DNA from 2 places in the Halomonas sp. V046 genome. Region 1 is predicted to be linked to the other one. Evidence: riboswitches for the same ligand, from Rfam matches in the RefSeq annotation. Region 1 holds a riboswitch; the other holds the start of a gene.

Region 1 (4,057 bases):
CCTGGCGGTGCAGGAGAAGGCCGGCTTCGTCCCCAATGTATTTTTGATGCTGGCCCACCGACCCGCGGAGTTTCGAGCCTTCTTCGACTATCACGATGCGCTGATGGAGCGGGAATCGGATACCCTGACCAAGGCCGAAAAAGAGATGATCGTGGTGGCCACCAGCGCGCGCAATCACTGTCTCTACTGCGTCGTCGCCCACGGTGCCCTGGTGCGCATCTACGCCAAGGACCCCTTGCTCGCCGACCAGGTGGCCATCAATCACCGTACCGCTCCCCTCAGCGAGCGACATCGGGTGATGCTCGACTTCGCGCTCTACTGCGCCATCGACGTGGGTGAGTTGACTGCGGCCTGGGAGGGGCGTCTGACGGAGGCCGGCTTCAGTCGTGACGATATCTGGGATATCGGTGCCATCTGCGCCTTCTTCGGCCTGTCCAATCGGCTGGTGACGCTGACCGCGACGCCACCGAATCCGGAGTTCTACTTGATGGGGCGTGTGCCGCGGGAAAGCTGACTGGCGGCGCTTTCCCCGGGGGACGTCGGCGATGAGGCTTACTTCTTGGAGGTGTCGCTCGTTTCTCGGGTGACAGCGGTCAAACGGGCGGCGCCGGTCGGGTCGGGTTTTTCTGCCGCCGGGGGTGAGCCCGAGGCATGATGGTCGGTGCCGGGGTGTACATCGGCGGGGGGCGTCGCCAAGGCACCGGACTCGCGCTGTTTACGGTCTTCCTTGTTGCGATACATCATGGTGTCGGCTGCCCGGAGTAGCGCTTCTTCGTCGAGGTACTCTCGCTCGCCGGTCTCGGCGACGCCCACGCTGATCGAGAAATCCGGATAGCGGGTCTGGAAGGCAAGCTCCACCTTGGATCCGATCATGCGGGCGCTCTTGACGTCGCAGTCGGGCAGAATGCAGCAGAACTCATCGCCGCCGAGGCGACAGCAGATATCGCTGTTGCGTACCGTCTCCTGCATCACTTCGCCGAAGGTGACCAGAATCTCGTCGCCCTTGTGGTGGCCGAAGGTATCGTTGATGGTCTTGAAGTTGTCGATATCACAGTAGATCAGGCTCAGCAGCGAGTGGCGGCGCTCGGCCATGCGAATCTCTCTGTTCAGCGCCTGGCTCATCCCGCGCTTGTTGAACAGACCGGTCAGGGGGTCCTTCTCGGCGTAGGTCGCAAGTTCCTTGGTCTTCTCTTCGAGGTTGCGGGCATAGAGCTCCATCCGCCGCTTGGCGCTGTGCACCTCGTTGAGCAGGGTGTCGATGTAAGTGTCGAACACCAAGGTGATATCGAAGTACATGAGCTTGTCGAGGCTGCTCTTGACGTCGTTGCTCTTGACGTCGTTGCTCTTGACGTCGTTGATGGTTTTGTTATGGCCGAGATTCTCGTCGATGACGCGAAACAGAATCGTCTTGAGGGTGCACATCGCCGACAGGAACAGCTTAGGCTCCACGCCGATGCGCTTGTGGACCAGGCCAATACGCAGACGACTATTGACGTATTCGGTGTCGTAGTAGCCGGTGAAGAGGTCGAGCACGTACTGGCGTTGGGCGGAGCGCAGCCGCTGCAGCGTTTCCGAATCGCCGATCAGCAGGCTGATTTCGTCGATTTCCGTCTGACGCTCGTAAAATTCCTCGACGATGATTTCGATATGCTCATTGATGATGGGTTTGAGCGCCGCGAGATCCGCGAGGTCAGCGTCACCGAGGTTGAGAAATTCCTTGCGACGCTTGATCTCGACCTCGCTGATATGCATTTGTTCCAGCAGGGATTTATCGATGGGTCTCATGGCGCTTCTCACAGTCAAATGGGGATGGCGCTCAGCCGACCATCACTGGCATGATGTGCCCCGGTTGTTCTGGATCAAGAATCGGGATGATTTTTCTTGATCATTACGTATATCGTGGTTCTGTGGTATTTGCACGACTGGGTAGTGCCGTAACAAGCTGTCCGCCCACGGACATTCCACGCTAAGACGATATTTAGTGCATTGATACGCAGTGTAACTCGATATTAACAATTTGTTACCTGTCGCCAGGGGAGTCCTCATTGGACTGAGAAAGCGCGTTGCTGACCCTGGAACCTGATCCGGTTGATACCGGCGGAGGAAGAGCGACCATGTCGACGATCACGATCGCCGCGATTGCCGCGGCGCTAGCCTGCTTCACCCTGCTGGGCCTCAAGGCTCGTCGCCGGGACGAGCGTCTCGATGACTATGTCACCGCGCGGAACTCCCAGTCGGGAATGGCGCTGGGGCTGTCCTTTCTTGCTTCGGGCATGGGCGCGTGGATCCTCTTCGCCCCGCCCGAGATCGGCGCCTTCGTCGGCCCCTTGGCGGTGGCAGGCTACGCCCTCGGCTCGGCGTTACCGTTTATCGTGCTGGGGTTGTTCGGGCCCGCCATCCGGCGCCGCCTGCCCGAGGGGCGCAGCATCGGTGAGTTCGCTCAGCACTGCCACGGCAGCCTGGTCCAGCGGGCGGTGGCGTTGGTGTCGGTACTTTACATGGGCTGCTTTCTGGCCGCCGAGTTGACCGCCATCGGCGCGATTACCGGCCTGTTGTCCGGTGGCTCGGGTCAGTGGGTGATCCTTGCCGTCGCGGTCACTACCCTCGTCTATACCGCCGCCGGCGGCCTGCGCGCGAGTCTTGCCACGGACCGCTGGCAGGCGTGGCTGTTGATGGCCTTGCTGGTGCTGGTGGCTGGGGTCACGTTGAGCCGGCTGCCGAGCCTGCCGCCGTTGTCCGCCTTGCCGTCGCTGCCGACAGGCGACGCGCTATCCGTGGCGCTGACTCTGATCATTGCGGTGACCGCAGCCAACCTGTTTCACCAGGGCTACTGGCAGCGGGTCTGGGCCGCCAGAGACGACACGGCCCTGGTGCGCGGGGCCTGGCTTGGGGGTGGCTTGACCGTGATCGTCGTGGCCGTGGTCGGCGGCCTCGGCATGCTCGCGGCGGCCAGCGGTGTGGCCTTGGGGCAGCCGCCGATTCCGTTCTTTGCACTGCTTGCCGATGCGCCAGCCTGGCTCGCGCTACCGGCCCTGGTACTGGCGGTCACGCTGGTGGCCTCGAGTGTCGATACCCTGCAGAACGCCTTGGCGTCGCTGGCAAGTGCCGCAGGAGGAGGGCGCCAGCGCTCCCTGAGAGAAGCCCGCTGGATCACCGTGGTCTTGATGGTCCCGGTCGTGCTCATCGCCCTGCAGGGGCTGTCAGTGCTGCGCTTGTTCTTGATCGCTGATCTGCTCTGCGCGGCCATCGTGGTGCCGGTGATGCTCGGCCTGTGGTCTAGAATGCGCCCCTTGGCCGCCATTGGTGGTGGCGTCGCGGGGTTGATCGCGACCCTGGTGCCCGGCTGGCTCGCCGGCGGCAGCCTTCAGGCGGGTCTGCTGGCCGCCAGTTTCCCCAACGGTGTACCGACTCTGGCGCCGTTTCTCTGGGCGCTGGTGATTTCCTCCCTGGTCAGTGTTGCGCTGGCGCTTGTCGCAGGAGGCCCTCGTCAGCTCGCCTGACCTTGCTGGCACCGTGGCGTGGACCCGCCTCGTTCGCTGGCGGCCGCGGGGCGGTCGTGTTGCAGCCGGGGCTTGAACCACGGCGGCGGAAACCGCCTGCTTCACCGTCACAACGCGACGGCGAAGCAGGCGGTGCAGCAGGTAGCCGATAGAGGTCACTGAATGACCGACTTGAGCAGGTTCTGCAGGCCGGTGTTCTGGTCCGGCAAGGCGAAGGCGGCGGCCGGGGGCGTGACGCTGGACAGCGATGAGACCTGGAAGCGATCGGAAAAGCGCAGGATACCGAGGCCACGCTCCTTGATCAGCGCCGCGACGGGGTCACGATTGCCGGTCAGCGTCTGCTGATAGCGATCGAAGACCGTCATGAGCTCCCGGGCCCGCGGATCCTCGGTGAGGACCAGCCGGTCCTGGCGCGCCTCGCCGTCCTGGTTGACCCAGTCCAGCACGTACACATCGCCTTCCACGCCGGCCACGGTTTCGTGCTCGCCGCTGGCGGTCAGCGAGTTCACGCTGCGTGCCTGGTAGCTGGCCAGGCCCGTGGCGCCCTGGCCGCCGAG
Region 2 (4,057 bases), on a different contig from region 1:
GCTTGCCCTGGCCCTGCTGCTGACCGGCTGCGCCGGCCCCGAGCTCAAGACCGAGAGTTCGGCGCAGGGACTCTCGATGGAGCGTGCGCTGATCCTCGCCGAGGCCCGCGACGCACTCGGCACGCCCTACCGGTTCGGCGGCACATCGCCGCGTGGCCTCGACTGCTCGGGCCTGACACAGATGGCCTACTCCAGGGCCGGCATCGCCCTGCCACGCTCGTCCCAGGCCCAGTACGACGGCTTGCCGCGGATCGATCGCGCTCGCCCCGGCGATCTGCTGTTCTTCGCCACCGGCAAGGGCCCGGGGGTGAGTCATGTGGGCATCTACCTGGGTAACGACAGCATGATCCACGCCCCCGGCAGTGGGCGCAGCGTGACCACATCCTCGTTGGCCATCGACTACTGGCAGGACCGTTTCGTCGGCGCCGCAGCTCCCGCGCCTTAAGGCATCGCCGAGGACGACACGGCGCTGACGGCAGGTGGCCGCGCCTCGCCCGCCCTTGATGACCGGCGTCCACACCCGCGTCAAGGTGACGACCTGCCGTCGGGGCCACTGTGCACTAAGCTTCATCTGAGTTCCCCCAAAGGCTTGGGGTAGTGCCCATGAACATGCCAAGCTGGGCGCACTCCCACTTGGTCACTGCACTTCGGCAAACCACCCACAGGAGGCTGACATGACTCTGCGACTCGGCGACACCGCCCCGGATTTCACCCAGGAAAGCACCGCCGGCACCATCCAGTTCCACGACTGGGCCGGCGACAGCTGGGTGATCCTGTTCTCCCACCCCAAGGACTTCACGCCGGTATGCACTACTGAGCTCGGCGAGGTATCGCGCCTGAAAGGCGAGTTCGACAAGCGCAACACCAAGGCCATCGGCCTGTCGGTCGATCCTATCGAGGACCACCACGCCTGGGCCGGCGACATCGAAGACACCCAGGGCCATGGACTCAACTTCCCGCTGCTGGCGGACCATGATCGCAAGGTCAGTGACCTCTACGACATGATCCATCCCAACGCCAACGACACCCTGACGGTGCGCAGCGTCTTCATCATCGACCCCAACAAGAAGGTCCGCCTGACGCTGACCTATCCGGCCAGTACCGGCCGCAACTTCGACGAGATACTGCGCGTGCTGGATAGCCTGCAGCTGACCGATGGCTACAAGGTGGCCACGCCGGTCAACTGGACGCCGGGCCAGCGCTGCATCATCGTGCCGGCGGTCAGCAACGACGAGGCCAGCAAGCTATTCCCCGAGGGCTGGGACGAACAGCGACCCTATCTGCGCTACGTCAAGCAACCCGGCAAGTCCTGATCTCAGGCCACCTGCCTACCCGGTACACGCGGCCGCCCACTGGCGGCCGCGTGCGTTGTTGAGCAGGGCCGCTGCCCGATCGCGAGCCTTAGCCTATAGCGGAACAATGGGGGGCTGGCATGTCACGCGCTCGCCGCACCCGATATCATCCCACTCGCTGTCTCATCCCCTCTTGCCAGGAGCGCCCCTTGCCCTCCAGATGATGACACCTTGTTGCCGGGTTGGCGGCCCTCGCCCTGAGCACCTCGGCCTAAGCGCCTCGGCCCAGGAGACGACGCGCCTCGAGGTCGGCTATATGCCGAGAGCCTGGCTCGGGCCCGGCGCTACCTGCTCAATCTGCCCAACCTGCCCAACCTGAAGGCAGCACGACCGCGTGCCAGCGCCATCATCGTGGCCAATGGCACGGCGAACGCGGCGGCCCTGAAGACACCCGACGCCACCGATAACGCCCTACGCCTGTGCCGGAATTCGCCGAAGGCGCAAGGCCTCGTAACGACAGAGGACTCACCGAGGTCGACGCCTCGGAGGTCACCCTGGCCAAAAACCAGGCCGCTGGCTGGGCCTATGTTCGCGCCTGATGCCAGCCCCTGGGCCCCCCCCACCGGCACCACGCAAGTGAACGGCTGTCGCGCCACCCTGTCACAATTTCGACATCGAACGTTAAGCGCGCGTTAAGGCATAGCGTGTAAGGTGTCATGGGTCCCCTTTCCCTGACCGTCTTCGGAGTCGATCTTGCCATGTCGCCCCTCGCTTTCGATATTCGTCCTCGCCCCCTCGCCCTGCGCCTGTCTGCCGGGGGGCTCGCCCTGTCCGGCGCCGCATTGCTCACCGGCATCGCCCTGATGGCCTGCTGGTCCACCTGCAGCGTCCCGCTAGGGCTGTTGAGCCTGGCACTGGGCAGCATGGCCCTGTGGCACGATGACGGCGATGGGAGCGCCAAGGACGTCGATGACGACCTCGATCTCGACCAAGGCCAGGACAGCGCCCCCCTTGGCACCACGCTGCGTCACCTGACCCTGGCCTCCCTGGGTACCCTGGTGGCATTGCAGTTGCTGGGGTAATCGGCTTTACAGCTCGCTCTCGAGTGGTGATAGTAGGCGCTTGGCAACCACTGCCACTTGTCCACGACAGGGGCGCCGCGTGCATGGCTCAGGCCGTCGTGCGCGGCTGAGAGGCACCCTTGGAACCTGACCCGGATCATACCGGCGGAGGGAGTCGCGGCGGCCGTCCGCGCCGTCCCGGCGCGCCTCCGCCTGGAGGCGAGCATGACAGCTTCTCTCACCGGCGCCGAGCTTGGCGCTCGCCTGACGCGAATGCGCCAGGCCACACCACTGATACACCACATCACCAACTACGTCGCCATGAACAGTGCCGCCAACGTGCTGCTGGCCCTTGGCGCCTCACCGGCGATGGTCCATGCCAGGCAAGAGGCCGCCGAGTTCGCGTCCCTGGCCGATGCGCTCAGCGTCAATATCGGCACGCTGTCGCCGGCCTGGGTCGAGGCCATGGTCGAGGCGGCCACCAGCGCCCGGGCCCACGCCAAACCCTGGGTCCTCGACCCCGTCGCCGTCGGGGCTACCGCCTATCGCCGCGAGGTAGCCGGCCGCCTGCTCGCCTGCCGGCCCACGGTCATTCGTGGCAACGCCTCGGAAATCATCGCGCTGCACGGCGCCAGCACCGGCGGGCGCGGCGTGGATTCCACTGTGGCCAGCGACGAGGCCCTCGCGGCTGCCGTCGCCCTGGCCCGTAACGCCAACGCGGTGGTGGCGGTGACCGGCGAAGTCGATCTGGTCACCGATGGCCAGCGCCTGGCTCGGGTGTCCGGCGGCCATGCGCTGATGCCGCGGGTGACGACACTCGGCTGCGCGCTGAGCGGCGTGGTCGCCGCCTTCGTCGCCAGCGGCGCCGATGCCTTCGAAGACTGCATCGGCGCACTCGCCTGCTATGGCGAGGCCGGACGCCGCGCCGGCCGTGACGCCCATGGGCCTGGCAGCTTCGCCAGCGCCTTTCTCGATGAACTCTATCGAATCGACGCCGACGCCCTGATCGGCCTAGCCCCGCTGGAGATAGCGCATGTCCCTTGAATCTCGCCCCTGCCCCCTGGAGAGCGGCTTCCACCCTGACCAGCTCGCCGTCTACCTGGTCACCGACCCGCACCTTTGCGCGGCGCACGGCCTGGTGAAAACCGTCGAGGCCGCCGTTCGCGGCGGCGTGACCCTCGTCCAACTGCGCGACAAGCACGCCGACGACGCCACCTTGATCGACCAGGCCCGGCAGCTCAAGGCCGCGCTGGCAGGTAGCGGCGTCCCCCTGATCATCAATGACCGGGTGGCGGTGGCGCAGGCCGCAGGCGCCGACGGTGTGCACCTCGGCCAAGGCGATAGCGAGGTGGCCGAAGCGCGCCGCCTGCTGGGGCCGGGCGCCATCATCGGCCTGTCGGTCCAGAACCCGGCGCAGCTCGCCACCCTCGACGTAGAAGCGCTGGACTACCTCGGCCTGGGACCGGTGTTCGCCACCGCCACCAAGGGCGACCACGCCGAGCCTCTCGGCTTCGGGGGACTGGCCACGCTGACGGCGGCGAGCCCGCTGCCTAGCGTTGCCATCGGTGGGCTCAAGGCGGCCCATGCCGCGGCCACCAGAGCCGCCGGCGCCAACGGACTCGCCGTGGTCTCGGCGATATGCGGCCAGAGTGACCCTGAAACGGCCAGCCAGACGATCGTTGCCGCCTGGCGGCTGAGGACGCC

Evidence for each region. Region 1 has a riboswitch for thiamine pyrophosphate ahead of ACUN9Y_RS08930 (sodium:solute symporter family transporter). Riboswitches for the same ligand answer to the same signal wherever they lie in the genome.
Region 2: linked by a shared signal. The riboswitch ahead of thiM (hydroxyethylthiazole kinase) and the one ahead of ACUN9Y_RS08930 (sodium:solute symporter family transporter) in region 1 are both predicted to bind thiamine pyrophosphate.

What each region holds. Positions count from the first base shown of each region.
Region 1 is NZ_JBQXYF010000005.1:304,266-308,322, reverse strand. It holds gene ACUN9Y_RS08940 (peroxidase-related enzyme) at 1-514, shown strand, start outside; gene ACUN9Y_RS08935 (GGDEF domain-containing protein) at 553-1,785, opposite strand; TPP riboswitch at 2,023-2,124, shown strand; gene ACUN9Y_RS08930 (sodium:solute symporter family transporter) at 2,115-3,500, shown strand; gene ACUN9Y_RS08925 (hypothetical protein) at 3,656-4,057, opposite strand, start outside.
Region 2 is NZ_JBQXYF010000010.1:36,563-40,619, forward strand. It holds gene ACUN9Y_RS14555 (C40 family peptidase) at 1-445, shown strand, start outside; gene ACUN9Y_RS14560 (peroxiredoxin) at 675-1,313, shown strand; gene ACUN9Y_RS14565 (hypothetical protein) at 2,051-2,374, shown strand; TPP riboswitch at 2,433-2,544, shown strand; gene thiM (hydroxyethylthiazole kinase) at 2,579-3,397, shown strand; gene thiE (thiamine phosphate synthase) at 3,387-4,057, shown strand, end outside.